3 regions of the Streptomyces sp. NPDC001270 genome follow, and region 2 is predicted to be linked to each of the others. Evidence: predicted binding sites of a transcription regulator. Region 2 holds the regulator's gene; each other region holds the start of a gene.
The links. The regulator HrcA, encoded in region 2, represses chaperone genes, less so after heat shock. The targets are predictions, from matches to a motif close to TTNGCACTCNGNNNNNCNGAGTGCNAA.
Positions count from the first base shown of each region.

Region 1: the regulator HrcA is predicted to act here: its motif matches at 1,895-1,921, upstream of groL (chaperonin GroEL).
Region 3: the regulator HrcA is predicted to act here: its motif matches at 7,884-7,910, upstream of groES (co-chaperone GroES).

Region 1 covers NZ_JBIAXM010000006.1:194,699-204,780, forward strand. Annotated here, with positions in the region: gene groL (chaperonin GroEL) at 109-1,731, opposite strand; gene ACFY2B_RS12725 (cold-shock protein) at 2,254-2,457, opposite strand; gene ACFY2B_RS12730 (MoaD/ThiS family protein) at 2,892-3,167, opposite strand; gene thrC (threonine synthase) at 3,373-4,656, opposite strand; SAM riboswitch class I at 4,675-4,839, opposite strand; gene ACFY2B_RS12740 (glucosyl-3-phosphoglycerate synthase) at 4,998-5,945, shown strand; gene ACFY2B_RS12745 (trehalose-6-phosphate synthase) at 6,029-7,507, shown strand; gene otsB (trehalose-phosphatase) at 7,876-8,757, opposite strand; gene ACFY2B_RS12755 (DUF3263 domain-containing protein) at 8,879-9,121, opposite strand; gene ACFY2B_RS12760 (ROK family protein) at 9,221-10,082, shown strand, end outside.
Region 2 covers NZ_JBIAXM010000004.1:350,655-360,736, reverse strand. Annotated here, with positions in the region: gene ACFY2B_RS09770 (nitronate monooxygenase) at 1-911, opposite strand, end outside; gene dnaJ (molecular chaperone DnaJ) at 1,181-2,317, opposite strand; gene hrcA (heat-inducible transcriptional repressor HrcA) at 2,317-3,333, opposite strand; gene ACFY2B_RS09755 (MBL fold metallo-hydrolase) at 3,507-4,232, shown strand; partial or broken gene ACFY2B_RS09750 (DUF3097 domain-containing protein) at 4,458-5,267, shown strand; gene ACFY2B_RS09745 (Uma2 family endonuclease) at 5,245-5,823, opposite strand; partial or broken gene ACFY2B_RS09740 (DUF3097 family protein) at 5,976-6,125, shown strand; gene ACFY2B_RS09735 (Uma2 family endonuclease) at 6,103-6,690, opposite strand; gene hemW (radical SAM family heme chaperone HemW) at 6,791-8,023, opposite strand; gene ACFY2B_RS09725 (SpoIIE family protein phosphatase) at 8,185-10,082, opposite strand, start outside.
Region 3 covers NZ_JBIAXM010000001.1:307,724-317,805, reverse strand. Annotated here, with positions in the region: gene ACFY2B_RS01575 (sigma-70 family RNA polymerase sigma factor) at 1-349, opposite strand, end outside; gene ACFY2B_RS01570 (response regulator transcription factor) at 684-1,295, opposite strand; gene ACFY2B_RS01565 (WhiB family transcriptional regulator) at 1,677-2,006, shown strand; gene ACFY2B_RS01560 (LysR family transcriptional regulator) at 2,275-3,174, opposite strand; gene ACFY2B_RS01555 (MOSC domain-containing protein) at 3,254-3,934, shown strand; gene ACFY2B_RS01550 (SDR family NAD(P)-dependent oxidoreductase) at 4,032-4,802, shown strand; gene ACFY2B_RS01545 (ester cyclase) at 4,902-5,609, shown strand; gene groL (chaperonin GroEL) at 5,682-7,310, opposite strand; gene groES (co-chaperone GroES) at 7,429-7,737, opposite strand; gene ACFY2B_RS01530 (polysaccharide deacetylase family protein) at 7,960-8,802, opposite strand; gene ACFY2B_RS01525 (polysaccharide deacetylase family protein) at 8,799-9,734, opposite strand; gene ACFY2B_RS01520 (methyltransferase domain-containing protein) at 9,840-10,082, shown strand, end outside.

The sequences.
Region 1 (10,082 bases), on a different contig from region 2:
CGGTGGGCCGCTCGCTACCGGACAGGCCGCCGCAACGCCCGAGGGCGGCACCCCCCGTCACAGACAGGGAGTACCGCCCTCGGAAAAGGACAGGTGATCCAGGAAGGATCAGAAGTCCATGTCACCGCCCGGCATGCCGCCCGGAGCGGCCGCGGCGGCCTTCTCCGGCTTGTCGGCGATGACGGCCTCGGTGGTGAGGAACAGCGCGGCGATGGAGGCGGCGTTCTGCAGAGCGGAACGCGTGACCTTCGCCGGGTCGATGATGCCCTCGGCGACCAGGTCGACGTACTCACCGGTCGCGGCGTTCAGGCCGTGACCCGGGGTGAGGTTGCGGACCTTCTCCACCACGACGCCGCCCTCAAGGCCGGCGTTGACGGCGATCTGCTTGAGCGGGGCCTCCAGGGCGAGCTTGACGGCCTGCGCGCCGGTCGCCTCGTCGCCGTCCAGCTCCAGCTTCTCGAAGACGCTGGTGGTCTGGAGCAGGGCCACGCCACCGCCGGCGACGATGCCCTCCTCGACGGCCGCCTTGGCGTTGCGCACGGCGTCCTCGATGCGGTGCTTGCGCTCCTTCAGCTCCACCTCGGTGGCGGCACCGGCCTTGATGACGGCCACGCCGCCCGCGAGCTTGGCCAGGCGCTCCTGGAGCTTCTCGCGGTCGTAGTCGGAGTCGCTGTTCTCGATCTCGGCGCGGATCTGGTTGACCCGCCCGTTGACCTGCTCGGAGGAGCCGGCACCGTCGACGATGGTGGTCTCGTCCTTGGTGATGACGACCTTGCGGGCGCGGCCCAGGAGGTCCAGGGTCGCGTTCTCCAGCTTGAGGCCGACCTCCTCGGAGATGACCTCGCCGCCCGTGAGGATGGCGATGTCGCCGAGCATGGCCTTGCGGCGGTCGCCGAAGCCCGGGGCCTTGACGGCGACGGACTTGAAGGTGCCGCGGATCTTGTTGACGACCAGGGTCGACAGGGCCTCGCCCTCGACGTCCTCGGCGATGATCAGCAGCGGCTTGCCCGACTGCATGACCTTCTCCAGGAGCGGGAGCAGGTCCTTGACGGAGCTGATCTTGGAGTTGGCGATCAGGATGTACGGGTCGTCCAGGGACGCCTCCATACGCTCCATGTCGGTCGCGAAGTACGCGGAGATGTAGCCCTTGTCGAAGCGCATGCCCTCGGTGAGCTCAAGCTCAAGACCGAAGGTCTGCGACTCCTCGACGGTGATGACGCCTTCCTTGCCGACCTTGTCCATGGCCTCGGCGATCAGCTCGCCGATCTGGGTGTCGGCGGCGGAGATGGAGGCCGTGGAGGCGATCTGCTCCTTGGTCTCGACGTCCTTCGCCTGCTCCAGCAGGGCGGTGGAGACGGCCTCGACGGCCTTCTCGATACCGCGCTTCAGGGCCATCGGGTTGGCACCCGCGGCGACGTTGCGCAGGCCCTCCTTGACCAGGGCCTGGGCGAGGACGGTCGCGGTGGTCGTACCGTCACCGGCGACGTCGTCCGTCTTCTTGGCGACTTCCTTGACCAGCTCGGCGCCGATCTTCTCGTACGGGTCCTCCAGCTCGATCTCCTTGGCGATGGAGACACCATCGTTGGTGATCGTGGGGGCGCCCCACTTCTTCTCAAGGACGACGTTGCGGCCCTTGGGGCCGAGGGTGACCTTGACGGCGTCGGCGAGCTGGTTCATACCGCGCTCAAGGCCGCGCCGCGCCTCCTCGTCGAACGCGATGATCTTGGCCATGTGAAGTGGTCCCTCCAGGACTGGGGGTGATTCCAACGGACCGCGCCCGCGCCCGCGACGGACGGCTCGTCGGCCTCGTGGTTCCTTGCCCCACCCGGCCTACGGGCCTCACCGACCCGGTCCTTCATTGTCACTCTCACCTTCAGAGTGCTAACGCCAATGATTAGCACTCGGGTGGGTCGAGTGCAAGGCGCGCCCGCGAAGCGGGCTCCAAGGGGTGGTGGTCGGGTGACGGGTGGGAGCAAGGCGCGCCCGCGAAGCGGGCTCCAAGGGGTGGTGGTCGGGTGACGTGGCTCCACGAATGGAAGTGGTCGGCTTCCGGCGTGCCGGGGGTGCGTCAGCCGTGCGCGAACACGCGTCGGCGCGCCCCCGGACGGCGACGGGAGCACGCAACGGGGAACAGGTGCCGGGAACAGGTGCCGGGACGGCGACCGGAACGGATGACGACTCCGGCGCGAGGACATAAGGACATGACGAAGGACCCGTACCCGTAAAGGTGCGGGTCCTTCGTGACAAGAAAATTCAGGCGGTGACGCGAACCATGTCGGCCTGCGGGCCCTTCTGACCCTGCGAGATCTCGAACTCGACCCGCTGGCCCTCTTCCAGGGTGCGGTAGCCGTCCATCTGAATGGCGCTGTAATGGACGAAGACGTCCGCACCACCGTCGACCGCGATGAAGCCGTACCCCTTCTCCGCGTTGAACCACTTGACGGTGCCCTGAGCCATGCCTAACTCCCCTATTACTGGCCCTTGCACAGATCCACACCTCGCGGACCCGGGTCAGACCTCACCCCCCAAGGTTTGGGGGCGTGCGCCGGAACGCGTCGACCGCGGCTGAATGTATCTGTCCAACTGCCGTCTGCAACAGGTCAATCGGACGAGAAATCTGGACGTACCCGGTCGGGAATCTCCCGAGAATTCACCAGAATTCAGGGCAAGTCGGGCCTCATAAAAGGAGTAAAAGCCACAAAAAACGCGCACAGATTGGCGACTTCTTGCGGGGCGCGCGGAATGATTCCAGGGACCGCGCCCCGGGCGTGGGGCTCGCGTTCCCCAACTCTACCGCGCTCAACCCCACTGAATTGCCCCCTCCGCTTCTCTCACGGAGGGGGCAATTCGATGAACAGTCGGTGACAGGCGTAACCGAAGGTAACGAGGGGTCAGCCGCCGGCCACGGCCGGGATGATGGAGACGCCCGCGCCCTCCGGGGTGACGGTCTGAAGGCCCTGCTCGAAGCGGACGTCGTCGTCGTTCACGTACACGTTGACGAAGCGGCGCAACTGGCCCTGGTCGTCCAGGACCCGGGCGGCGATGCCCGTGTGGTTCTTCTCCAGGTCGGCGATCACCTCACCGAGGGTGGCACCCTCGGCGCTCACCTCGGCCTGACCGCCGGTATAGGTGCGCAGGATGGTGGGGATACGAACGGTGACGCTCATGCGGTGTGACCTCCGGTCGGGTGCACAGGTGGTACGGCGGGGAAGGGGAGTGACGGGCTCCGCCGGCCCGCGGCACGCATACGACCTCGGATGCGGCCTCGGACGGCGTCTCGGACACGGGCTCGGTCAGGACCGGCCGGCGGCACGCCGCCAGTCATGCGGAACCGCCGGTCATGCGGAACCGCCAGTCATGCGGAACCGCCGGTCATACGAGGCCGGCCGCTCGGAAGGAGTCCAGGTTCGGACGGATGGTGGCGGTCAGGCCGGTGCCGGCCACCGCGTCGAGGGTCTTGAGGCCGTCGCCGGTGTTGAGGACGACCGTGGTGAGCGCGGGGTCGAGGACACCGTTCTCGATCAGCTTCTTCGTCACGCCCACGGTCACCCCGCCGGCCGTCTCCGCGAAGATGCCCTCGGTCTGCGCCAGCAGCTTGATCGCGTCGACGATCTGCTCGTCCGTGACGTCCTCCACGGCGCCGCCGGTGCGGCGGGCGATGTCGAGGACGTAGGGGCCGTCGGCCGGGTTGCCGATCGCCAGGGACTTGGCGATGGTGTTCGGCTTCTGCGGCCGGACCACCTCGTGTCCGGCCTTGAACGCGGCCGACACCGGCGAGCAGCCCTCGGCCTGCGCGCCGAAGATCTTGTAGGGCCGGTCCTCGACGAGGCCCAGCGCGATCAGCTCCTTCAGCCCCTTGTCGATCTTGGTGAGCTGGGAGCCGGAGGCGATCGGGACGACGATCTGGTCGGGCAGCCGCCAGCCGAGCTGCTCGCAGATCTCGTACGCCAGGGTCTTGGAGCCCTCCGCGTAGTACGGCCGCAGGTTGACGTTGACGAAGCCCCAGCCCTCGCCGGCCGGGTCGCCGATCAGCTCGGAGCAGAAACGGTTCACGTCGTCGTAGGTGCCCTCGATGCCGACGAGGTCACCGCCGTAGACCGCGGCCATGACGACCTTGCCCTGCTCCAGGTCGTGCGGGATGAACACGCAGGAACGCAGGCCCGCGCGGGCGGCGGCGGCGCCGACGGCTCCGGCCAGGTTGCCGGTCGAGGAGCAGGAGAGGGTGGTGAAGCCGAAGGCGCGCGCCGCCTCCAGCGCCTGGGCGACCACCCGGTCCTTGAAGGAGTGCGTCGGGTTGCCGGAGTCGTCCTTGACGTACAGGCCGCCGGTGACGCCCAGCTCGCGGGCCAGGTTGTCGGCCTGGACCAGCTTGGTCCAGCCGGGGTTCAGATTGGGCTTCCCGGCCACGTCCGCGGGGACGGGCAGCAGCGGCGCGTAGCGCCAGATGTTCGCGGGTCCCGCCTCGATCGTGCGGCGCAGCTCCTCGGTGTCGTAGGCCGAGTAGTCGTACGCGATCTCCAGCGGGCCGAAACACTCCTCGCAGGCGAACACCGGGCCGAGCGGTACCCGGTGACCGCACTCGCGGCAGCTCAGGGCAGCGGCGGGGCCGAGGTCGACGGTCGGGTTCGTGGTGCTTGCAACGGTCTGCACAGCCATGTGAGGCGAGGCCCTTTCTCCTCATCTTCCCCACGACGCATCTCGCCGTGAGACGGAATTGGCACCTTCCCAAGCCGGGAGCCTCGCGAGAACGATCGGATTGCGCTGCGATCAGTACGAGTACCGACTGGAGGGTTGCCGGGGCTTCATCGGGCCGTATCCCTCTGCCCCTCTGGATGAGCTGTATGCGGTTGTGTACACCGATGACCCCCGACATGCGATGGTCATCCGCGTTGTTCAAGACTGTAACCGAAGGCCAGGACAGTTGAGATAGTCGTCCGAACCGCGAGATGGGTCACACACGCACCCGGTGTGATCACGACAGTGAGGAGCCGCCGACCGTGCTGGAAGAAGTGGAACGCTGGCTGGCCACCCGCTCCTGGTCCGTGACCGATCGACCGCTGCACAAGATACTCGCCGCGAAACAGCGCACCGGCCTGTCGGTCTCCGTGGTCCTGCCCGCGCTCGACGAGGAGGCGACGGTCGGCGCCATCGTCGCCGCCGTCCGGCACGACCTCATGCTGCGGGAGGTGCCGCTGGTCGACGAGATCGTCGTCGTCGACTCGGGGTCCACCGACCGCACCTCCGAGGTGGCCGCCGCGGCGGGCGCCCGGGTGGTGCACCGCGACGACATCCTGCCCCGGCTGCCCGCCGTCCCCGGCAAGGGCGAGGTGCTGTGGCGCTCGCTGCTGGTCACCAGCGGGGACATCGTCTGCTTCGTCGACGCCGACCTGCGGAACTTCTCCTCCGACTTCGTCACCGGGATCGTCGGCCCGCTGCTCACCGAGCCGGACGTCGACCTGGTCAAGGCCATGTACGACCGCCCGCTGGCCGGCGCGGCCGGGCAGGGCGGCCGGGTCACCGAGCTGATGGCCCGCCCGCTGCTCAACATGCACTGGCCGCAGCTGGCCGGTTTCGTGCAGCCGCTCGGCGGCGAGTACGCGGCCCGCCGCTCGCTGCTGGAACAGCTGCCGTTCCCGGTCGGGTACGGCGTCGAGCTGGGCATGCTGGTCGACGCCCTGCACCTGGTGGGCCTGGACGCGCTCGCCCAGGTCGACGTGGGCGTGCGCAAGCACCGGCACCAGGACGGGCAGGCGCTCGGCCGGATGGCCGCGGCGATCTACCGCACCGCGCAGCTGCGGCTGGCCCGCGGACACCTGGTACGGCCCCGCCTCACCCAGTTCGAGCGGGGCGAGGACGGTTTCGAGCCGCACACCCACGCGGTGGACACCGAGGAACGGCCGCCCATGGTGGAGATCGCCGAGTACGCGCGGCGCCAGGTCGCGTGAGCGGGAAAAACTCACCGTATACGATCGCTGACTGGCCGCAACCGTACGTTTGAGCGTTTCCGGGCCGGGCTAGGTTGAGGCGTATGGCTTCCACGCAGGGTGCTGCCCAGGTGCTGGTCGCGTCCAACCGCGGCCCGGTCTCGTACGGCGTCCGGGAGGACGGCTCGCTGGCCGCCAGGCGGGGCGGCGGCGGGCTGGTCTCCGGGCTGTCGGCGATCGGGCCCGAGGCGGGCGCGCTGTGGGTGTGCTCGGCGCTGTCCGACGGCGACCGGGAGGCGGTGCGGCGCGGTGTGGGCGAGGACGGCGTGCGGATGCTCGCGGTCCCGGCCGACGTGCACGCGGACGCGTACAACGGCATCGCGAACTCGGTCCTCTGGTTCGTCCACCACATGCTGTACCAGACACCGCTGGAGCCCGTCTTCGACGCGGAGTTCCGCCGTCAGTGGGCGTCGTACGAGACCTACAACCGGATGTTCGCCGAGGCGCTGGCCGAGGAGGCGGCCGAGGGCGCCGCGGTGCTGGTGCAGGACTACCACCTGTGCCTGGTGCCGGGCATGCTGCGCGAGAAGCGGCCGGACCTCAGGATCGGGCACTTCTCACACACGCCGTGGGCGCCCGCGGAGTACTTCCGGATGCTGCCGGACGACATCAGGTCACAGCTGGTGCGGGGGATGCTGGGCGCGGACCGGCTCGGCTTCCTGACCTGGCGCTGGGCGCGGGCGTTCATGGAGTGCGCGCAGGCGGCGGACCCCGGTGTGCGGCGGTTCGGGGCGTCCGGGGCCGGGGCGGAGGCGGAGGCGGGGCCGCGGGGTCTTGAGCATCCGGCCGGCGCCCAGGTGTCCGCCCGCAGGACCGTCGTCGACGTGCACGGCCTAGGCGCCGACCCCGAATTCCTCCGCGCCCGTTCGCACGAGGCGGACGTCGAGGAGCGGATGGCCGCCCTGCGCGCGGAGATCGGCGCGGGACGCCGGACGATCGTGCGGGTGGACCGCACCGAGCTGTCGAAGAACATCGTGCGCGGGCTGCTGGCGTACCGGCAGCTCCTCGACGACCACCCCGACTGGCGCGAGCGGGTCGTGCACGTCGCCTTCGCCTACCCCTCCCGGCAGGACCTCGCCGTCTACCGGGACTACACGGCCGAGGTGCGACGGCTCGCCGAGGAGATCAACTCCCGCTACGGCACGCCGGGCTGGACCCCGGTCGTGCTGCACGTCAAGGACGACTTCGCCCGCTCGCTGGCCGCCTACCGGCTCGCCGACGTGGCCCTGGTCAACCCCATCCGGGACGGCATGAACCTGGTCGCGAAGGAGGTGCCGGTCGTCTCCGACAAGGGCTGCGCGCTGGTGCTCTCCCGGGAGGCCGGGGCGTACGAGGAGCTGGGCGAGGACGCGCTCGCCGTCAACCCGTACGACATCGGGGACACGGCGGACGCCCTGCACCGGGCGCTCAGCCTGCCGGCGGACGAGCGGGCGGAACGGACGAAGCGGTTGGCTGCCGCGGCGGTGGCGTTGCCGCCCGGCCGGTGGTTCCTGGACCAGCTGGAGGGCCTGCGGGCCGGCTGAGCGGGGTGCTGCGCCGGCTGGGGCGGTGTGCTGCGCCGGCTGAGGCGGGGGTGTCGTCGTTCTCCGGCTGCGGCCGGGAGGTGGCTGGTCGCGCAGTTCCCCGCGCCCCTCAAAAGGGGCGCTGCCACCGGCCCAGTGGGGCCCGAACCCACACCCCACCCACGGCCGCGGGCGTCCCCGTACTCCGGCTGCGGCCAAGACGTGGCTGGTCGCGCAGTTCCCCGCGCCCCTCAAAAGGGGCGCTGCCACCGGCCCAGTGGGGCCCGAACCCACACCCCACCCACGGCCGCGGGCGTCCCCGTACCCCGGCTGCGGCCAAGACGTGGCTGGTCGCGCAGTTCCCCGCGCCCCTTGGAACGGGCGGGCGGTCAGGGTAGGTGTGTGGACAGGGTTCTCAGGAGTTGTACGACGCCCGCCGGGCCGTCCACCACCAGGTCGGCGCGTTCGGCGAGTTCCGTCACCTCGGTGCTGCCGCTGCACACCAGCAGGCCGGGTACGCCGTCCGAGCGGAGTTTGTCGACGGCCGCGAAGGCCGGCAGGTCGCCGAGGTCGTCGCCGCCGTACAGCACGGACCGGGCGCCGATCTCGCGGACGTACTCCAGCAGGGCGACGCCCTTGTCCATGCCGGGCGGGCGGAGTTCGAGGACCAGACGGCCGGGTTCGACGATCAGGCCGTGCCGGGCGGCAAGTTCGGCGAGCGGGCCGCGCAGGGCCTCGAACGCGGCCTGCGGGTCCTCGGCGCGCCGGGTGTGCACGGCGACGGCCCGCCCCTTCTCCTCGATCCAGGTGCCCCGCCAGGCGCCGATCCGGTCGAGGAAGCCGGGCAGTTCGGCGCGGACGGCGGCGACGCCGGGGTGCGGGGCGGGGGCGCTGACGGTGCCGCTGACCGCGTCCCAGCGTTCGGCGCCGTAGTGGCCGAGCACGACGAGGTGTTCCAGCCCTGGTACGCCCGCGAAGCCGCCGTGCCGGACCGCCACTCCGGCGGGGCGTCCGGTGACCACCGCGACGGCGGCCACCTTCGGGGCGAGGCCGGCGAGCGCGGGCACGGCGTCCGGGTGGGCGCGGGCCTGCTCGGGGTCGGCGACGATCGGCGCGAGCGTCCCGTCGAAGTCGAGCCCGATCACCGCGGTGCGCGGCCGGGCGAGCAGAGCCGCGAGCCCGTCCCGCCCCGCCCGGGTCACGGGCGTGGGGAGCGCGTCCCGGGGGTCGGTCGAGTCCGTCGAGTCCGTCGAATCCGTTCGGTTGCCCATACGGCGTACCTATCCCGGGAAGGCGGTGCGCACGCATGCCCGGCGGGGGCGGTCCGGATGCGACGCGCGCACGGGGGCGGTCCGGACGCGCCCGTGTCCGCGGGAGCGCGCGGGGCGGGCCTCAGCGCTGGGTGCGGCGCGTCTCGCGGACCCGGCGCAGCCGGTTGACCGTGACCGGGTCGTGGGCGAGGGCGCGGGCGTCGTCCAGCAGGGCGTTCAGGAGCTGGTAGTAGCGGACCGGGGCCAGGCCCAGTTCCTCGCGTATCGCCCGCTCCTTGGCGCCGGGTCCCGGAAAGCCCCGGCGTTCCAACGCGAGGATGGCCGCTTCGCGTCGGCCCAGTTCGTGGCGGTCGTCCGGTTCCATGGGGGAACGGTAGCGCCGGGCACCGACACCGGCCCGGTCCCAGGGCCCGCACCGGTGGACATCGAAAGGTCTGGACCGCGTAAGTGGACTAGACCTCTTATGGGTCCGCGGTCCACACTGTTCCCCGTGAGACATGTCATCGCCCTCGACGTGGGCGGCACCGGGATGAAGGCCGCCCTGGTCGGGGACGGCGGCGAACTGCTGCACCAGGACCGCCGCGCGACCGGCCGGGACCGCGGGCCCGAAGCGGTGGTCGCGGGCATCCTCGACTTCGCCGAGGAACTGCGCGCGCAGGGCGTCGGGCGGTTCGGGGAGCCCGCGGTCGCGGCGGGCATCGCGGTCCCGGGCATCGTCGACGAGACGGACGGCGTCGCCGTCTACTCGGCCAACCTGGGCTGGCGCGACGTACCGCTGCGCGACCTGCTCGCGGCCCGGCTCGGCGTCCCGGTCGCGCTCGGCCACGACGTGCGCACCGGCGGCCTCGCCGAGGGCCGGATCGGCGCCGGCCGGGGCGCGGACCGCTTCCTGTTCGTGCCGCTGGGCACCGGCATCGCGGGCGCCATCGGCATCGACGGCCGGGTGGAGGCGGGCGCGCACGGCTTCGCCGGCGAGATCGGCCACATCGTCGTACGGCCCGGCGGCGCCCCGTGTCCCTGCGGGCAGCGCGGCTGCCTGGAGCGGTACGCCTCCGCGGCGGCCGTGAGCGACGCCTGGGCGGCGGCCGGCGGCGGGCCCGGCGCGGACGCCGCCGACTGCGCGAAGGCCGTCGTGTCCGGCCATCCGGACGCCGTACGGATCTGGCAGGAGGCGGTGGGCGCGCTGGCCGACGGGCTGGTCACCGCGCTCACCCTGCTGGACCCGGGCACGCTGATCATCGGTGGCGGGCTCGCCGAAGCCGGGGAAACGTTGTTCTCGCCGCTGCGGGACGCCGTCCGGCGCCGCGTCACCTTCCAGAAAGTCC
Region 2 (10,082 bases):
GCGTACGGGCCGTGCTCGCGCAGGAACCGGTTGACCAGGCCGCGGGCGGGCCGCCCGGAGAAGGCCCGGGTCAGCTCCGTACGGGTGAACAGGGGGCTGGTCAGGGCCTGCTTGTGCAGGGCCGGCGCGCCGGACTCGGGGGTGGCGAGGAACGCGGTGCCGAGTTGGGCGGCGTCCGCACCCGCGGCGAGGACCGCGGCGATCTGCGTGCCGCGCATGATCCCGCCGGCCGCGACGACCGGGATGTCCACGGCGTCGCGGACCTGGGCGACCAGGGAGAGCAGTCCGAGCCCTGAGCGGTCGTTCTCCGGGATGTCGCGGTGGGTGCCCTGGTGGCCGCCGGCCTCCACGCCCTGGGCGATCACCGCGTCGGCGCCGGCCTGCCGCACGGCCTGGGCCTCCTCCGCGGTGGTCGCGGTGACCAGGGCGAAGGTGCCGACCCGGTGCAGCGAGTCGATGACGTCCCGGGCCGGGACGCCGAAGTGGAACGACACCACCGGTACCGGGTCGTCGAGCAGCACGGCGAGCTTGGCCTCGTAGCCGTCGTCCCGGCCGCTGTCCGGGTCGCCGAGTTCGATCTCGTACCAGGCGGCCTCGCCGGCCAGTTGCTGTGCGTAGATCTCCACCGCGGCGGACGCATGCCCGGCGCCCGTCGCCGTGGTGCCGCCGGCGTTCGCGCCGGGGAATTCGGGCTGGGGCATGAAGAGGTTCACCCCGAAGGGGCGGCCCGTCAGCCCCCGCATCTGCTTGATCTCCTGGTACATGCCGTCGGCGGTCTTGTACCCGGCGGCGAGGAACCCCAGCCCACCGGCCTCGGACACGGCGGCGGCGAGCTGCGGGACGGAGACACCGCCCGCCATGGGGGCCTGCACGATCGGATGTGGGCAGAGATCGGTCAGTGCGGAGGACATGACGGCATGTTGTCACGTCCTCCGAACAAGTCCGAATCCGGCCTTGGCTTGGCATAGGCCATCGGCAACGGACGGTCACCGGCCCCCGGCGGCTCGTGCCGGCGGCCGGCGAACGCGTCCTCCGACCGGGAGAACACCCCCTGGCCGCCCGGGGTGGCGGCTCCCGCCCAGGGGCCGCCGCCCAGGCCCCCGGCAGGGGAGCCGGGCAGCCCGGGAACGGTCGTTCAGCTCACCCGGCCCGCGCGGCTCGCACCGTCGCCCGGCCCGTGTCAGCGGCCGTTGAACGCGTCCTTCAGCCGCGAGAACAGGCCCTGCTGACCGGGCTGGAACTGGCCCGTCGGACGCTCCTCGCCGCGCAGCTTGGCCAGCTCGCGCAGCACCCGCTCCTGCTCGGGGTCGAGCTTGGTCGGGGTCTGCACCTCGACGTGCACGATGAGATCGCCCCGGCCGCCGCCCCGCAGATGCGTCACACCGCGGTTGTGCAGGGGGATCGACTGACCGGACTGGGTGCCGGGACGGATGTCGACGTCCTCCAGGCCGTCCAGGGTCTCCAGCGGCACCTTGGTGCCGAGGGCCCCGGCCGTCATGGGGATGGTCACCGTGCAGTGCAGGTCGTCGCCGCGCCGCTGGAAGGTGGAGTGCGGCAGCTCGTGGATCTCGACGTACAGATCGCCGGCGGGGCCGCCGCCGGGGCCGACCTCGCCCTCGCCCGCGAGCTGGATGCGGGTGCCGTTGTCGACGCCGGCCGGGATCTTCACGGTCAGGGTCCGGCGCGAGCGCACCCGGCCGTCGCCCGCGCACTCCGGGCACGGGGTCGGCACGACCGTGCCGAAGCCCTGGCACTGCGGGCACGGGCGCGAGGTCATGACCTGGCCCAGGAAGGACCGGGTCACCTGCGACACCTCGCCGCGCCCGCGGCACATGTCACACGTCTGGGCGGTGGTGCCCGGCGCCGCGCCCTCGCCGTTGCAGGTCTTGCAGACGACGGCCGTGTCGACCTGGATGTCCTTCGTCGTGCCGAAGGCCGCCTCGTCCAGCTCGACCTCGATCCGGATCATCGCGTCCTGGCCGCGGCGGGTGCGCGAGCGCGGCCCGCGCTGCGACGCCGTGCCGAAGAACGCGTCCATGATGTCGGAGAAGTTGCCGAAGCCGCCGGCCCCGAAGCCGCCCGCGCCGGCCCCGCCGGACTGCGAGAGGGGATCCCCGCCGAGGTCGTAGACCTGCTTCTTCTGCGGGTCCGACAGCACCTCGTAAGCGGCGTTGATCTCCTTGAACCGCTCCTGCGTCTTCGGATCGGGGTTGACATCCGGGTGCAGCTCGCGTGCGAGCCGTCGGAAGGCTTTCTTGATCTCTTCCTGCGACGCGTCGCGGCGCACGCCGAGAACGGCGTAGTAGTCCGTGGCCACTACGACTCCGCCAGGATCTGTCCGACGTACCGTGCCACTGCGCGTACCGCTCCCATCGTTCCCGGGTAGTCCATGCGGGTCGGTCCGACCACGCCGAGCTTGGCTACTGCCTCGCCGCCCGAACCGTAGCCGACCGACACCACGGACGTGGAGTTGAGTCCCTCGTGGGCGATCTCGTGGCCGATGCGCACGGTCATGCCCGGATCCTTCGCCTCGCCCAGCAGCTTGAGGAGCACGACCTGCTCCTCCAGCGCCTCCAGGACGGGCCGGATGGTGAGGGGGAAGTCATGTCCGAAGCGGGTCAGATTGGCGGTGCCGCCGATCATCAGCCGCTCCTCGTTCTCCTCGACGAGCGTCTCCAGGAGGGTGGAGAGCACCGTCGAGACCGTACCGCGGTCCTCGGCCTCGAAGGCGTCCGGCAGGTCCTCGACCAGGTTCGGCACATCCGAGAAACGACGGCCCGCGACCCGGCTGTTGAGCCGCGCGCGCAGGTCCGCCAGGGACGTCTCGCCGAACGGCGCCGGGCAGTCGATCATCCGCTGCTCGACCCGGCCGGTGTCCGTGATCAGCACGAGCATCACGCGCGCGGGGGCGAGCGCGAGCAGTTCCACGTGCCGCACGGTCGAACGGGTCAGGGACGGGTACTGCACGACCGCGACCTGCCGGGTCAGCTGCGCGAGCAGCCGCACGGTCCGGGCCACCACGTCGTCGAGGTCGACGGCGCCGTCCAGGAAGTTCTGGATGGCGCGCCGCTCGGGCCCGGTCATCGGCTTGACGCCCGCGAGCTTGTCCACGAACAGCCGGTAACCCTTGTCCGTGGGGATCCGCCCGGCGCTGGTGTGCGGCTGGGCGATGAACCCCTCGTCCTCCAGCACCGCCATGTCGTTGCGGACCGTGGCCGGGGAGACACCGAGGTTGTGCCGCTCCGTGAGGGCCTTCGAACCCACCGGCTCCTCGGTGCCGACGTAGTCCTGGACGATGGCGCGCAGCACCTGGAGTCTGCGTTCACTCAGCATCTCGCGCCCACCTCCAGAAAGTCGTCCCCGCGGCCTTTCGGGTCTTTCGCCTGGCACTCTGTGCAGGGGAGTGCCAGCGTCCCCGGGGCCAGTGTACGGCCGTGGGGTACGCCCCGGGCAAGGCTGGTCACGTCCGTTCGTACCCGGAGCCTCCCGGACGCTAGCGTCGCCGTATGAGGGCGACTTGGGAAGAGGCGGGCTGGGAACGGGTGGCCGCGGGGGTGGGCCGGTGCCGGCTGCCGGGGTGGGACTGCACCGCCGGACTGGTCCTCGGAGAGGGCACGGCGCTCATGGTGGACGCCGGGTCCGGCCTGGCGGAGGGCGCGCGGCTGCGGGCACGGGCCGGGGAACTCGCCGGTCACCGTGTGACGCATCTCGCGCTCACCCACCCCCACTTCGATCATGTCTTCGGCGCCGCGGCGTTCCCGGACGCGGAGGTGTACGCGGCCGCCGGTGTGGACGCGGTGTTCTCCCACGAGCGGGACGGACTGCGCCGGGACGCGGTCGACAACGGCCTGGACGCGGGGCTCGCCGCCGAGGCAGCGGCCGCCCTGGTGCGCCCCCGCCACCTGGTCCGGGACGAGTGGCCGCTGGACCTGGGCGGCGGCCGGCGGGCGGTACTGGCGTTCGTGGGCCCCGGCCACACGGCCCATGACCTGGCGGTACTGGTCCCGGGCGAGCCGGCGGTGGTCTTCTGCGGCGATCTGGTGGAGGAGTCCGGCGAGCCGCAGGCGGGCCCGGACGCCGTACCGTCCCGCTGGCCCGCGGCCCTGGACCGGCTGCTCGCCCTGGGCGGCGCGGACGCGCTGTACGTGCCCGGTCACGGAGCGGTGGTGGACGCCGAGTTCGTACGCGCGCAGCGGGACGCGCTGGCCACACGGTTCGGCGGCTCGGCGTGACGTGATCGTCCGGCGTGTCGTGACCGTCACCTGGCGGGTTCTCCTATCGTCATCCGAATGCGCCCACCCGTCTCCCACCACCACCCTTCCAACGAGGGCCCTTCGGCCCCGCCCCCTCATCCCGTCTCCCACCACCACCCTTCCAACGAGGGCCCTTCGGCCCCGCCCCCTCATCCCGTCTCCCACCACCACCCTTCCAACGAGGGCCCTTCGAGCCCACGCCCCCGTGCGTACTCACCTGACCTCACCCCACCCTGGAAGAAGCCCAGGCCCGTCCCCGAGGTCCCGGCCGAGCCCGGGCTCGTGGTGGAGGAGCCCGGCACCGGCTTCTGCGGCGCGGTGATCCGCTGCGAGGCGGGCACGGTGACCCTGGAGGACCGCTTCGGCAAACACCGCGTCTTCCCGCTCCAGCCGAGCGGCTTCCTGCTGGAGGGGCGGGTGGTGACGCTGGTGCGTCCGTCGGCGGCGGCTCCGGCACGGCCCGCCCGTACGGCGTCCGGTTCGGTCGCCGTCCCCGGCGCCCGCGCGCGAGTGGCCCGCGCCGGGCGGATCTACGTCGAGGGCCGGCACGACGCGGAACTGGTCGAGAAGGTGTGGGGCGACGACCTGCGCATCGAGGGCGTGGTCGTGGAGTACCTGGAGGGCGTGGACGACCTGCCGTCCCTCGTGGCCTCGTTCGCACCAGGACCGGACGCGCGGCTCGGCGTCCTCGTGGACCACCTGGTCCCCGGCACCAAGGAGTGGCGGATCGCACAGGCGGTGACGAGCGAGCACGCGCTCGTGGTCGGCCACCCCTACATCGACATCTGGGAGGCGGTGAAGCCGTCCGCCCTGGGCATCGCCGGGTGGCCGAAAGTACCGCACGGGCAGGACTGGAAGACGGGGGTGTGCCGGGCGCTGGGGTGGCCGGAGAACACCGGGGCGGCCTGGCAGGGGATCTTGTCGCGGGTGCGGTCGTACAGGGATCTTGAGCCGGAGCTCCTGGGCAGGGTCGAGGAACTGATCGACTTCGTCACGGATAGCGATGGGGCCTGACGCCGGGAAATGTGCCGAAGTCGTGCGTGTCCAGTTCGAGACCCAGAACCTTCAGGGGCAGCGGGTCTCCGAACTTCACGATCTCCTGGCTCCGATAATCGGCGTCCTCGCCCCCGCCCGCGGGTTTCGTCAGCAGCACGCAGTGCGCCATGATCGGGTCCACGATGAGGTAGGCGGAGATCCTTCCGGCCGCGTAGATCGAGCGCTTGATCACGTAATCCTGGTGAATGCTGCTCTTGGAGACGACCTCCACGACCATCGTGACCAGATCCGAGGGCAGCAGACGGCCCGAACCGGGCAGGACGTCACGCGCCACGATCGCGAGATCCGGTACGGGCTCGCTCGCCTCGTCGACGATGCCGACATCCTGGGTCTGGAGGGGGTACCAGCGGTCGAGCGGGATCTGCCTCTCCGTATGCAGCACGATCAGGTTGTGCACCAGATCAGGGCTGGCCATCATCACGATTACCCCCCGGAGAAGCTCGACCTTGACGCCCTCGGGAGGCTCAAGCTCCTCGAAGTACTGGGTCATCCCGCGCTCGTCCACAGCGGTCATCTCCGTGGCCCTCCACATCCGCCGCGTACTTTTCGCGGCAGCCTACGAACCAGGTTAGGGACCGAACCCGCGTTCCGCACCGATTCACCCGCGAGGGTGATCAGTCCACCAGGTCCCGCACCACCGCGTCCGCCAGCAACCGCCCCCGCAGCGTGTGCCGGGCGCTGGGGTGGCCGGAGAACACCGGGGCGGCCTGGCAGGGGATCTTGTCGCGGGTGCGGTCGTACAGGGATCTTGAACCGGAGTTGTTGGGGAGGGTGGAGGAGTTGATCGATTTCGTTACGGTCGGCGGTGACGTTTGACGGGAGGCAACGTCCCGAACTCACCGGTCTCCAGCTTGATGCCAAGCATGTCCAACGCCAGTGGCATGCCGAATTTACTTGTCCGTTCCACCTGGTAATCCGCCTCTTCGCCCTGCCCGGTCGGTTCCGTGAGCAGCAGGCACTGCGCAGCCATGGGATCGATGATCAAGTAAGCGGGAACCTTGCCCGCCGCATAGATGGAGCGCTTGTCTCCGTAGTCGCGGTCGACGCTGTTCTTCGAGACGACTTCCATCACCAGGGTGACCGCCCCAGATGGCACCAGGCGTCCGGAACCAGGTACTGCGTCGCGTTCGATCACCACCAGATCGGGCACCGGCTCGCTGAACTCGTCAGGGATGTCGATGTCCTGCACCTGTAGCCGTCGCCACCGATCACGCGGGATCTGGTCCTGGACCGATTCCACGATTATGTTGTGGACCACACCCGGCCCCGCCATCATCACGATGTCCCCCCGGAGGAGCTCCGCCTTGTATCCCTCGGGAACCTCAAGGTTCTCGAAGATCTCGACAGCATCAGTGATCGGTCGGTCATCCACAGCGGTCATCTCCGTGGCCCTCCACATCCGCCGCGTACTTTTCGCGGCAGCCTACGAACCAGGTTAGGGACCGAACCCGCGTTCCGCACCGATTCATCCGCGAGGGTGATCAGTCCACCAGGTCCCGCACCACCGCGTCCGCCAGCAACCGCCCCCGCAGGGTCAGCGCGGCCCGCCCCTCGTCGTAAGGGCCGGTCTCCAGCAGCCCGTCCGCCCGTGCCCGGCGGGCCGCCGCGAGGCCGTCGGGGCGCAGCAGGTCCAGCGGGACGCCCTCGCGCAGCCGCAGCTCCAGCAGGATCCGCTCCACCCGACGGTCCTCGTCGGACAGGATCTCCCGTCCGGCGCCCGGGGTGCGGCCCGTCGCCAGGGCCGCCGCGTACGCCCCGGGATGCTTGACGTTCCACCAGCGCACGCCGCCCACGTGGGAGTGCGCGCCGGGTCCCGCGCCCCACCAGTCGGCGCCGCGCCAGTACAGCTCGTTGTGCAGGCAGCGGCCCGCGGCGGAGGCGGCCCAGTTGGAGACCTCGTACCAGTCGAGACCGGCCGCGGTCAGGATCTCCTCCGCGATCAGGTAGCGGTCCGCGTGGACGTCGTCGTCGGTCATCGGGACCTCGCCGCGGCGGATGCGGCGGGCGAGCTGGGTGCCCTCCTCGACGATGAGGGCGTACGCGCTGATGTGGTCGGGGCCCGCGCCGAGCGCCGCCTCCAGGGAGGCCCGCCAGTCGTCGTCGGACTCGCCGGGCGTGCCGTAGATCAGGTCCAGGTTGACGTGCTCGAAGCCGGCGGCGCGTGCCTCGGCCACGCACGCCTCGGGGCGGCCCGGGGTGTGGGTGCGGTCGAGGACGTCCAGCACGTGCCGCCGCGCGCTCTGCATGCCGAAGGAGATCCGGGTGAAGCCGCCCTCCCGCAGGGCCGTGAGGTAGGCCGGGTCGACCGTCTCGGGGTTCGCCTCGGTCGTGATCTCCGCGTCCGGCGCGAGGCCGAACTCGGCGCGGATCGCGCCCAGCATCCGTACCAGGTCGGCCGCGGGCAGCAGGGTCGGCGTGCCGCCGCCGACGAAGACCGTGCGGACCTCGCGCGGGTCGTCGCCGAGCACCTTGCGGGCCAGGCGGATCTCGTCGGTCAGGGTGTCCGCGTAGTTCTCCCGGGAGGCGAGCACTCCGCCGGTGCCGCGCAGTTCGCCGGCGGTGTAGGTGTTGAAGTCGCAGTATCCGCAGCGGGTCGCGCAGTACGGGACGTGCAGATAGAACCCGAGGGGTCGGTCGGCGGCACCGTCGAGCGCGGAGGCGGGCAGCGCGCCGTCGGCGGGGACGGGCTCGCCGTCGGGGAGTGCGGAAGGCATGTGGTCCATTGTCCCGTACCGGTGTCCGGGCCGGGTCGTCCCGTGCCAGGACGGCGGTGGACCGGGTCGGCTCGCGGGCCGGGGCCGGGCTCATGGGCCGGGGCGGCTCATGGGCCGGGGCCGGGCTCATGGCCTGGGGCGGCTCATGGGCCGGGGCCCGGTCACTCCGCCTGGAGCACCAGCAGGGCCAGGTCGTCCTCCGGAGGACGGACGCCGAAGTCGTGCACCAGGCGCCTGATCCGGTCCGCGATCAGCTCGGCGCTGAGCCCGGCGCAGCCGGCCAGCGCCAGGGCGAGCCCGTCGCCGTCGTCGAACTGGCGGGATCCGCACCGGCGCTCGGTGACCCCGTCGGTGACGCACAGCAGGCTGTCGCCCACCCCCAGCGCGATGGTCTCGCTGGTGTACGTGGCGTCCTCGACGACACCGAGCAGGGTCTGCGGATGCGCCGCCGTACGGACCTCGCCGTCGGGCCCGAGCACCAGCGGCAGCGGATGGCCGGCGGAGGCGAGGGTGCAGCGGACACCGCCGTCGAAGGGGACGAGTTCGCCGTAGAGGAGGGACAGGAACCGGGTCTGGGGGCCGTCGCCGGGGGCCACAGGACGGCCGCCGGCCGCCACCAGCGCACGGGCCGCCGCGTCCGCGGCCTCCGTCGCGTCGTCGAGGAGGAGCTGGTTGAGGCGGTCGAGGACGTCGGCGACCCGGTAGCCCTCGCGGGCCAGCAGCCGCAGCCAGGGCCGGGCCAGGCCGATCACCACTGCTGCCTCGGGACCCTTGCCCTGGACGTCGCCGATCGCGAAGCACCAGCGGCCGTCGCCGGCCGGGAACAGGTCGTAGAAGTCGCCGCTCGGTCCGCCCTGGTCGCACGGCTCGTAGACGAGCGCGCTGCGCAGCCCCGGGATCTCGGCGACCGCGCCGGGCAGCAGCCCGCGTTGCAGGACGGCGCTGATCGTGGCCTGCCGGGCGTACTGGCGGGCCGCGCCGATGGCGAGGGCCACCCGGCGGGCGAGGTCCTCGACGAGACCGGTGATCTCGTCCGGGAAGCGGGTGAGGCCGCACCGGCCGATGACCAGCGTGCCCAGCGGGCGGCCGCCCGCGATCAGCCGGTAGGCGAGCGCCGCGCCGTGCGCGGCGCGCGGGCCGAGCGCGGCGCCCGGCCAGGGGTAGGGCTCGGGTCCGGAGCGCAGGCCGTCCCGGGGGCACGGCGGGTCCTTCTCCAGGGTCCGGCGCAGTTCCTCGATCCGGTTCTCGCTCTCGTGCCAGACCCGGGCGAGCCGCGGTCCGGCGAGGCCCGTGCCGTCCGCCCAGCCGCCCCGCACGGTCGACTCGTCCTCCAGCCACACCGCGCACCAGTCGGCGAGCCGCGGCACGATCAGCTGGCCGGTGAGCGCGGCGACCAGGTTCTCGTCGAGCTGCCCGGCGAGCAGGTCGGACGCCTCGGCCAGAAAGGACAGCGCGCCGCGGCCGAGCCAGTCCCGGTCCCGCTCGGCCCGGTGCGGCTCGGGCGCCAGGACCTCGGCGACAGCCAGCGCACGCTCCCCGGCGTACGTCTCACGTCCGTCGGCGAGCGGCCCGTCCTCGGGCGTCAGTCGCGCCCACACCGTCTTGGCGCCGGTGCGGTAGGTGACGCCCCAGGACTCGGCGAGCGTGGCGACGAGGCGCAGGCCGCGGCCGTACTCCGGGATCTCGTACGGCGTTTCGGCGCCGTTGTCGCGTGGGGCGCGCGAGGGGTGGTGGTCGCCGACCTCGACGACGACGGCGCCGTCCTCCTCCAGCCGGCAGACCAGTTCGACGTCGGTGCCCGCGTGCACGACGGCGTTGGTGACGAGTTCACTCACCACGATCATGACGTCGTCGGCCAGCCGCTCGTGTCTCACCAGGCCGAGTTCGGCCCACTCGGTGAACGCCCTGCTCACCAGTCCGCGGGCGGAGCCGGCCGCGAGCGGGCTGCCGGGCAGCGTCGCGTGCGCCCGGCCGCGCCGGTCCGCTCCGCCGCGCTCGGACGGCTGCTCGGACGGCGGCTCGCAGGGATGGTCGGCCGGATGCGCGGACGGCTGCTCGG
Region 3 (10,082 bases), on a different contig from region 2:
GCATCTCGTCGGAGGGGACTGCGGTCGAACCGGGGTGGCGCATCGCGGCGCGCTGCAGGTCGGCGACCTTGTGCGAGGCGATGGCGAAGACGAACGCCTCGAAGGGGCGGCCGGTGTCCCGGTAGCGGGGCAGGGCGAGGAGGACGGCGACGCAGACCTCCTGCGCCAGGTCCTCGACGAAGTGACGCGCGTCGCCGGGGAGCCGGGACAGCCGGGTGCGGCAGTAGCGCAGCGCCAGGGGGTGGACATGGGCGAGCAGGTCGTGCGTGGCCTGCTCGTCTCCGTCGACGGCGCGATGCACGAGCGCACCGATCGCCCCTGGGGCCGTGCTCGCCTCGTCGTCGCGCATCGGTCCATGGTGCCCTGAGGCCGTCCGGTCCGTCGCAGGGTGCTGATGGTTGTGCATCGAAGCGTTATGAGCAGGTGCGCCGGCACTCATCTCCTGCGCCCTCCCCTTCCGCTCGACCGACTCGTCCCCGAGAGACTCCACACCTCAAGGATGCGGCATCCGCGGCGAAACAAGCAGCGGGCACCCGCCGGACGGTGCCGTCCGGACCGGCGACCGCGCCCCCGAGGGGGCGCGGGGAACCGCGTGACCAGCAACGAACGGCCCGCACTTCGCCGACCCGGGCACTCTTCGCGACCCTTGGGCCACTTGAGCGGACCGCACGCCCGGCCGGGGTCTAGCGGACCAGACCCCAGCGGAAGCCGAGCGCCACCGCGTGGGCCCGGTCCGAGGCGCCGAGCTTCTTGAACAGACGCCGGGCGTGGGTCTTCACGGTGTCCTCGGAGAGGAACAGCTCGCGGCCGATCTCGGCGTTGGAACGGCCGTGGCTCATGCCTTCGAGCACCTGGATCTCACGCGCGGTGAGCGTCGGCGCGGCGCCCATCTCGGCCGACCGCAGGCGGCGCGGGGCGAGCCGCCAGGTCGGGTCGGCCAGCGCCTGGGTCACCGTGGCGCGCAACTCGGCACGCGAGGCGTCCTTGTGCAGATAGCCCCGGGCGCCGGCCGCGACCGCGAGCGCCACGCCGTCGAGGTCCTCCGCGACGGTGAGCATGATGATGCGCGCCCCCGGGTCGGCGGACAGCAGTCGGCGCACGGTCTCGACGCCGCCCAGTCCGGGCATGCGCACGTCCATCAGGATGAGGTCCGAGCGGTCGGCGCCCCAGCGGCGGAGGACTTCCTCGCCGTTGGCCGCCGTCGTTACGCGCTCGACACCGGGCACGGTCGCGACCGCGCGGCGGAGCGCCTCTCGGGCAAGCGGGGAGTCGTCGCAGACGAGGACGGATGTCATGACCGCCCTCCGCAGCTGATGCGCATCACCTTGAGCCTCCAGGCTGGTACGGAATCGTCACCTGTGCGGTCGACCGTCTCGGACGCCTGCCCGAGCGCTTGTGTTCTCAACCGCCTCCGCACTCTCAACGACGGTCACTCGAAAGAGTTACGGGGCTGCGTGCCATCTTCGGCACTCTACGTGAGGGCGCGCACACGGTGCATACATGCCCGACAGACTCTCAACTTTTCATCACAACCTATGCCCCGTTTAGCCCCTTTTCTTCCCCTTTGACGGTGTCTGGGGCTAGATTCGCAATGAGTCATATTTTCATCTTCTTAGACCGGACATGTACGGTCGTTGGCACCGTATCCGCCCAGAACGGCTGCAAGGGGTCACGTAATGGCAGATTTCTCCCGCCTTCCCGGACCGAACGCGGACCTGTGGGACTGGCAGCTGCTGGCTGCCTGCCGTGGGGTCGACAGCTCGCTCTTCTTCCACCCGGAAGGGGAGCGCGGGGCGGCTCGGAGCGCTCGCGAGAACTCGGCCAAGGAGGTCTGCATGAGGTGCCCGGTCCGTGCGGAGTGTGCGGCGCACGCGCTGGCCGTGCGCGAGCCGTACGGCGTCTGGGGCGGCCTGACCGAGGACGAGCGCGAGGAGCTGATGGGGCGGGCGCGGAACCGACTGGTTTCGGCATCGTCGACCAGCGGGAATACCGCCCCGAACGCCTGAAGGAACGTTTCTTTAAATTGCATACCATTGTGCAGGGTCTGCGGCGTTTGCGGCGTGTGCCGCGGTTGCCGCGTGCTCCGCGCTCTCTGCGTTCTCGGCGTCCACCGCGCCGTCCCGGTGCCGTGGTCCGCGTACGTGTGCCCGCGTCCGTGGCCGCACGACGCACGGCCCCCGGCCCTTTCGCCACCGCGTGACGCGGCCCGCACGGCTCGTCACCGCATGCGGCGCCCACCGCACCCGCCGCCACGCAGCAGCCCCGCCGCGCCCGTCACTGCGGTCGCGCGGCCCGCTCCAACTGCTCCAGCGTCGCCGCCACCGCCGGCACCAGCGCCAGGTCGGGCAGGGTGAGAGCGACGATCTCCCGCCGGACCGCCGGCTCCAGCGCCACCGTGCGCGCGCCCCTCGGGCGCACCGACTCGATCGCCAGCTGCGGCAGGACGGCCACGCCCAGTCCGGCGCCGACCAGGCCGACCACCGCCGGATAGTCGTCGGTGGCGAAGTCGATGCGCGGGGTGAAGCCCGCGGCCGCGCACACCTGCGTCAGCTGGCCGCGGCAGCGCGGACAGCCCGCGATCCAGGGTTCCTCGGCGAGGTCGCCGATGGCGACGCTCCCCGCGCGGGCCAGCCGGTGCCGCTCGGGCACCAGGGCGACCAGACGGTCCGTCAGCAGCGGCCGTACGACGAGGTCGTCCCACTCCTCGGCGCCCGCCGCGCCCGCGTACCGGAACGCCAGTGCCACGTCGCAGTCGCCCGCGCGCAGCAGCTCCACGGACTGCGGAGGCTCGGCCTCCTCCAGAGAGACCCGGGTCCCCGGGTGGGCGGCGCGCAGCGCGGCGAGGGCGGTGGGCACCAGGGTGGAGCTGCCGCTGGGGAAGGACACCAGGCGGACCCGGCCGGCCCGCAGCCCGGCGATGGCGGCGATCTCCTCCTCGGCCGCGGTCAGCCCGGCGAGGATCCCCGACGCGTGCCGCACGAGCACCGCGCCCGCCTCGGTCAGCCGCATCTCCCGGCCGCTGCGGACCAGCAGCGGGGTGCCGACCGAGGTCTCCAGGGCCTTCATCTGCTGGCTGACGGCGGGCTGGGTGCAGCCCAGTTCCCGGCCGGCCGCCGAGAACGAGCCGGTGGTGGCGACGGCGCGCAGGACGCGGAGATGACGGGCCTCGATCACCCTTCGAGCATAAGCCGTCCTTGGATCAGATGGCCAATATTGAGTCGACGCTTTGAGTGAGGTGACGTAGCGTGGCCGCATGGAGCTTCTTTCGGTGAATCTGGGGCGTCCGAAGGCCGTCGGCTACACGGACCAGCCGGAGGGTCTGACGGGCATCGACAAGCGTCCGGTGGACGGACCGGTGCGGGTGGCCGCGCCGGGCCCGAAGGGGAGCGGCGCGAGCGGGCTGGCCGGGGACGCGGTCTGCGACCTGCGCCACCACGGGGGCGACGACCAGGCGGTGTACGCGGTCGCGCGCGAGGATCTCGACGACTGGGAGCGCGAGCTGGGCCGGACGCTCGCCAACGGCGCCTTCGGGGAGAACCTCACGACGAGCGGTCTCGACGTCTCCGGAGCGCTGATCGGCGAGCGCTGGCGGATCGGCCCGCGGGTCGTACTCGAAGTCACCTCCGGGCGCATCCCGTGCCGGACGTTCCAGGGCCATCTGGGCGAGCGGGGGTGGGTGAAGAGATTCACGCGGAAGGGTGCGCCGGGTGCCTACCTCCGGGTGATCGAAGCGGGCGAGATCCGGGCCGGCGATCCGGTGGAGATCGTGCACCGGCCGGACCACGACGTGACGGTCGCCGTGCAGTTCCGCTCCGAGACGACCGACCGGGAACTGCTGCCCCGGGTGCTGGCGGCGGGCGCGGCCCTGCACCCGGAGTCGCTGGCCGACGCCCGCGCGTACGTGGCGAAACACGGCGGCGGCCAGGGCGGCTGAGCGGCTGTCACGAGCGGCCCGCGCGCGGGGCGGCGCGGGAGCGAACGGCCCGGCGCAGGCAGCGAGCTCTCGCGCTCCGGGTAACTACTCTTGGGCCATGACAACGGCTCTGATTACGGGATCGACGTCGGGGATCGGTGCCGCGTTCGCGCGGCGGCTGGCGGCGGACGGGCATGACCTCGTCCTGGTGGCCCGGGACACCGACCGGCTGCGCGAGCAGGCCACCGAGCTGCACGACCGGCACGGCATCGAGGCGGAGGTGCTGACCGCCGACCTGTCGCAGGACAAGGGCATCGAGACCGTCGCGGCCCGGCTGGGCGACCGCAAGAGCCCCGTCGACCTGCTGGTCAACAACGCCGGCTTCGGCAACAAGGGCCGCTATCTCGACGTGCCCATGACTGACGAGCTGCGCATGCTCAAGGTGCACGTCGAGGCGGTGCTGCGGCTGACGTCGGCGGCGGCCGAGTCGATGCGGGAGCGCGGGCGCGGCGGAATCGTGAACGTGGCCTCGGTGGCGGCCTTCGTGCCGCGGGGCACGTACGGGGCGTCGAAGGCGTGGGTCGTGCAGTTCACCCAGGGAGCGGCCCGGGACCTGGCCGGTACGGGCGTCCGCCTGATGGTGCTGGCCCCCGGCTTCGTGCGCACCGAGTTCCACGAACGGGCCGGGATGCGCACGGACAGCATCCCGGGGTGGATGTGGCTGGACGCGGACAAGCTGGTCGCGTCGGCGCTCACGGACCTGGCACGCGGCAAGACGCTGTCCATTCCGGACCCCCGCTACAAGACCCTGATGGGCCTGGCGAAGGTGGCCCCGCGCGGGCTGGTGGGCGGGATCAGCTCACGGACCCGCAAGTACGGCCCGCAGTGAGCACCCGGCGGGCCCGGTTCGCGCCGGGGGTGACGGGCGCCGCCGCGGTGGGAAAATGGGCGTGACGGAACCGGACCCAGGGGGGCCGGAGGCGGCGTCATGACGTTCGTACAGCTCATCGAGTGCAGGACCAGCCGGTTCGACGAGATGAACCGCTTGCTGGACATGTGGGTCGAGCAGACCAAGGGGAAGCGGACCGCGACGTACGACCTGGTCGGCAAGGACCGGTCGGACGCGGCGCACCTCGTCGAACTGGTGGAGTTCCCCTCGTACGAGGACGCGATGCGCAACTCGAACCTGCCGGAGACGGACAAGGTCTTCCGGCAGCTGGTCGCCCTGTGCGACGAGCTGCCGACCTTCGTCGACCTGGACGTCGTACGGGAGGAGCCGCTGGGCGCGGGCACGGTGCGCCGCTTCTTCGAGACGCTGACGACGGCGGGTGAGCTGCCGCCGCTGAACGACCTGCTCGACGAGGACGTGCACAGCCACGACCCGCTCAATCCGCAGGACACGATCGGGCTGGACTCGGTACGGGCCGAGTTCGAGATGTGGCGGGCCGCCTTCGACTCCGCCTTCACCGTGCAGGACCTGATCGTCCAGGGCGAGCGGGCCTGCGCCCGCTGGAGCTGGCACGGCACGCACAAGGGGGAGTTCCTGGGGATCGCGGCCACCGGCCGGCGGGTCACGACGACGGGTACGACCGTCTTCCGGTTCGGCGCGAACGGGCGGATCGCCGAGACGTGGTGGCAGCACGACCAGCTGGGGCTGATGCAGCAGTTGGGCGCGCTGGACCAGCTGGAGCAGTAGCGCCGCCGCGCCGGCGACGCGCGAGGGCCCGGCTCCCTTCCGGGTGCCGGGCCCTCGATCGACCGACCGGTGTCAGTGGGCGTGGCCGTGGCTGTGGCCCGCGGCGGCAGCCGGCTCCTCCTCTTCCTTCTTCTCGACGACCAGGGTCTCGGTCGTGAGCAGGAGGGAGGCGATGGAGGCGGCGTTCTCCAGGGCGGAGCGGGTGACCTTCACCGGGTCGATGACGCCGGCCTTCACCAGGTCGCCGTACTCGCCGGTGGCGGCGTTGTAGCCGTTGCCCTTGTCCAGTTCCTTGACCTTGGAGACGATGACGTAGCCCTCAAGGCCCGCGTTCTCCGCGATCCAGCGCAGCGGCTCGACGACGGCGTTGCGGACGACCGCGACACCGGTGGCCTCGTCGCCGGACTTGCCGAGGTTGCCCTCCAGGACCTTCGCGGAGTGGACGAGCGCGGAGCCACCACCGGAGACGATGCCCTCCTCGACCGCGGCGCGGGTCGCGGAGATGGCGTCCTCCAGACGGTGCTTCTTCTCCTTCAGCTCCACTTCGGTGGCGGCGCCGACCTTGATCACGCACACGCCGCCGGCCAGCTTCGCGAGGCGCTCCTGGAGCTTCTCGCGGTCCCAGTCGGAGTCGGTGTTCTCGATCTCGGCCTTGATCTGCGCGATCCGGCCCTGGACGTCCGACTTGTTGCCGGCGCCGTCGACGATCGTGGTGTCGTCCTTGGTGACGGTGATGCGGCGGGCGGTGCCGAGCACGTCCAGGCCGACCTGGTCGAGCTTGAGGCCGACCTCCTCGGAGATGACGGTGGCGCCGGTGAGGATCGCCATGTCCTCCAGCATCGCCTTGCGGCGGTCGCCGAAGCCGGGGGCCTTCACCGCGACGGCGTTGAAGGTGCCGCGGATCTTGTTGACGACCAGGGTCGACAGGGCCTCGCCCTCGACGTCCTCGGCGATGATCAGCAGCGGCTTGGAGGAGCCCGCCTGGATGACCTTCTCCAGCAGCGGCAGGAGGTCCGAGATGGCGGCGACCTTGCCCTGGTTGATGAGGATGTACGGGTCCTCCAGGACGGCCTCCATGCGCTCCTGGTCCGTGACGAAGTACGGCGACAGGTAGCCCTTGTCGAAGGCCATGCCCTCGGTGAAGTCCAGTTCGAGGCCGAACGTGTTGGACTCCTCGACGGTGATGACACCGTCCTTGCCGACCTTGTCCATGGCCTCGGCGATCAGCTCGCCGACCTGCTGGTCCTGGGCGGACAGCGCGGCGACGGCGGCGATGTCGGACTTCTCGTCGATCGGCCGGGACGAGCTGTGCAGGTCGTCGGAGACGGCCTTGACCGCGGCGTCGATGCCCTTCTTCAGGGCGGCCGGGGAGGCACCGGCGGCGACGTTCCGCAGGCCCTCGCGCACCAGGGCCTGGGCCAGCACGGTGGCGGTGGTGGTGCCGTCACCAGCGATGTCGTTGGTCTTGGTCGCCACCTCCTTCACCAGCTGGGCGCCGAGGTTCTCGTACGGGTCCTCGACCTCGACCTCGCGGGCGATGGTGACACCGTCGTTGGTGATGGTGGGGGCGCCGAACTTCTTGTCGATGACGACGTTGCGGCCCTTGGGACCGATCGTCACCTTCACCGTGTCGGCAAGCTTGTTGACGCCGCGCTCAAGGGCGCGACGGGCGTCCTCGTCGAACTTCAGGATCTTCGCCATGGCAGCGGGAGCCCTCTCGGAAATCTGGGAGAAAAAAACGCTGCGCCCCAAGGCGCCCGGCTTCTTATCGATCGCGGGGGCCAGGGGCGCAGCTCACAGCAGGACTGCTCGGGGTGAATTACTTCTCGATGATCGCGAGCACGTCGCGAGCCGAGAGCACGAGGTACTCCTCGTTGTTGTACTTCACCTCGGTGCCGCCGTACTTGCTGTAGAGCACGACGTCGCCGACGCTGACGTCGAGCGGAAGGCGGTTTCCGTCCTCGAAACGGCCCGGACCGACGGCCAGGACGACGCCCTCCTGGGGCTTCTCCTTGGCGGTGTCCGGGATGACCAGGCCCGAGGCCGTGGTCTGCTCGGCGTCCAGCGGCTGGACCACGATGCGGTCCTCGAGCGGCTTGATGGCAACCTTGGTGCTGGCGGTCGTCACGATCCGACCTCCCCCTTCGGAGATCTCACGGGGTTGACTGTCTGAGGTGGCGACCAGGTGGATCCGTCGTCGCGGGTGCCGGACCTGCCCGTCGCGTTGTTGGCACTCTCCGGTGGGGAGTGCCAGAGCCGAGACTATGACTGCGATTAGCACTCGGTCAAGCGGAGTGCCAATTGGCGGCGGCGCGTCCTGCGGAGGTGGCCCCTCCGGCGCACGGCCGGATCACAGGTAGTCCCCCAGACGGCCGACCGTCAGCCCCTCGGACTGGATCCGCCGCAGCAGCCGCGTCGTGCGCTCCCGCAGCGCCGGCCCGGTGGACTCGTCGGGCCCGACCTGGATGATGTCGCCGGGTCGCAGGCGCCGCTCGCCCCGGGTGTAGTCCAGGGTGTCGCCGTTCATCGCGGCCCGCCACAGGACCACCGCCGCCACCCCGCAGTCGGCGGCGGCGCGCAGGGTCGTCGTGTCGTAGCTGCCGTAGGGCGGGCGGAAGAGGCGGGGCCGGATGCCGAACCGGGACTTGAGCTTGTTCTGCTGGCCGCAGATCTCGGCGCGCTGCCCGGCGTACGGCAGTCCGCGCATGGCCGGGTGGTCGAGGGTGTGGTTCTCGATGCCGGCGCCCACCGACCGCAGCCGGGCGAAGTGGCCGTACCCGGGGCCGACGACGCTGTCGGTGAGGAAGAAACTGACCGGCAGGCGCAGTTCACGGACCATGTCGACGAAGCGGGGGTCCCGCTCGGCGCCGTCGTCGTAGGTGAGGAAGACGACCTTGTCGGAGGTCGAGACGTGGTCGACGACCGGCGGCGGGGAGCCGCCGGCCGGGCCGGCCGTCCGGGGGCGTGCGGCGGGCGTGGGCGCGGGGGCGAGCGGGGCGCTCAGGCCCCAGTGGCGGTAGGCCTGCCCGGGGTCCGGGCGGTGCGACCGTACGCTCTGGGCGGCCTTCTTGCCGAGTCGTTCGATGGGGTCGACGGACTGGGCGCAGCCGGCCAGGAGCAGGGCGCAGGCCGCCACGACGGCGGTCGGCGTCCGGTACCGGGCCGCCGCCGCGGGCCGCCCCCGGCGCCTCACAGGTAGTCCTCCAGGCGTGCCACCGCGTACCCCTCGCGGGTGACCTTGTTCAGGAACCGCCGGACCATGTCGGTCATGCTGCCGTCCCAGTCGGAGCGGCCCCTGAAGTGGGTGAGCACGATGTCACCGGGGTGCAGGCCGCGGTCCCACTCGCGGTACTCCCAGTGGTCGACGAAGACCTCCTCGTCCCAGATCGGCGCGTACTTGATCCCGCAGGACTTGGCGGCGAGCAGGGTGTCCCGGTTGTAGTCGCCGTAGGGCGGGCGGAAGACGGTCGGGCGCTTGCCGAACTGCCGCTCCATGATGTCCTGCATGCCGCAGATCTCCTCCTGCTGCTCCTGGAGGGACAGGGCGGGCAGGTAGGGGTGGTGGAGGGTGTGGTTGTTGAGGGTGATCCCCTGCGACTGCATCTTCCTGAAGTAGCCGTAGTCGTCCTTGGCCAGGTAGTCGCTGAGGAACGCGGTGTACGGGATCTTCAGGTCGCTCATCATGCGCAGGAACGCCGGGTCCTTCTCGGCGCCGTCGTCGATGGTGAGGAAGACGACCTTCTGCTTGGTAGGGACCGTGGTGAAGACCGGGGGCAGGTTCCACTTCTCCTGGTCGTCGACCTCGAAGCCCTCGCGCGCGGTGATCTCCGGCTTGTCCGCCGGGGGCCGCGGGGGCACGAGCGGGACCGCGTCCAGGCCCCAGCGCCGGGCAGCGGCGGCCAGGGTGGCGTGGTCGGTGGCGCGCCGGACGTCGTAGTCGTCCAGGCGCGGGGCGGGAGGCGCCTGGTGCGGCTGCCGGCCGGCGGCCCCGGCGCCGGCGCCCTCGCCTGCCGGTGCCGTGCAGCCGGAGACGACGGCGGCGACGACGAGCAGCGCGAGGCCGCCCCGGACGGTCACCTTTCCGCGACGTACCCCATTTTTGTCATTTTGTACTACTAGTCGCATGGTGCCGGATCTTTGCAGGCACCGGGCGCCGATCCGGTCCGACACCGCCGCCGGAGGCGCAGCATCCACCGACTGGCCCACAATGACCCGGTGAACGACGCCCCGGTGAACGACCTGCTCCCCTTCCGCGCGCTGCTCACCTCCGAGGGCCGCGCCGTCCTCGACGAGGTGCGCGGCACCGCACCGGCCGACGAGTTGGCCGTGGCCACCCGGCTGCGCCGCGAGCACTCCCCCGGGCTGGTGTCGGCGGCGCTCGGCCAGGCCAGGCTGCGGCAGCGGGCGGCGGCGAAGTTCGGGGCGCCGGACGCCGAGCGGATGTTCTTCACGCCGGGCGGGGTGGAGCAGTCG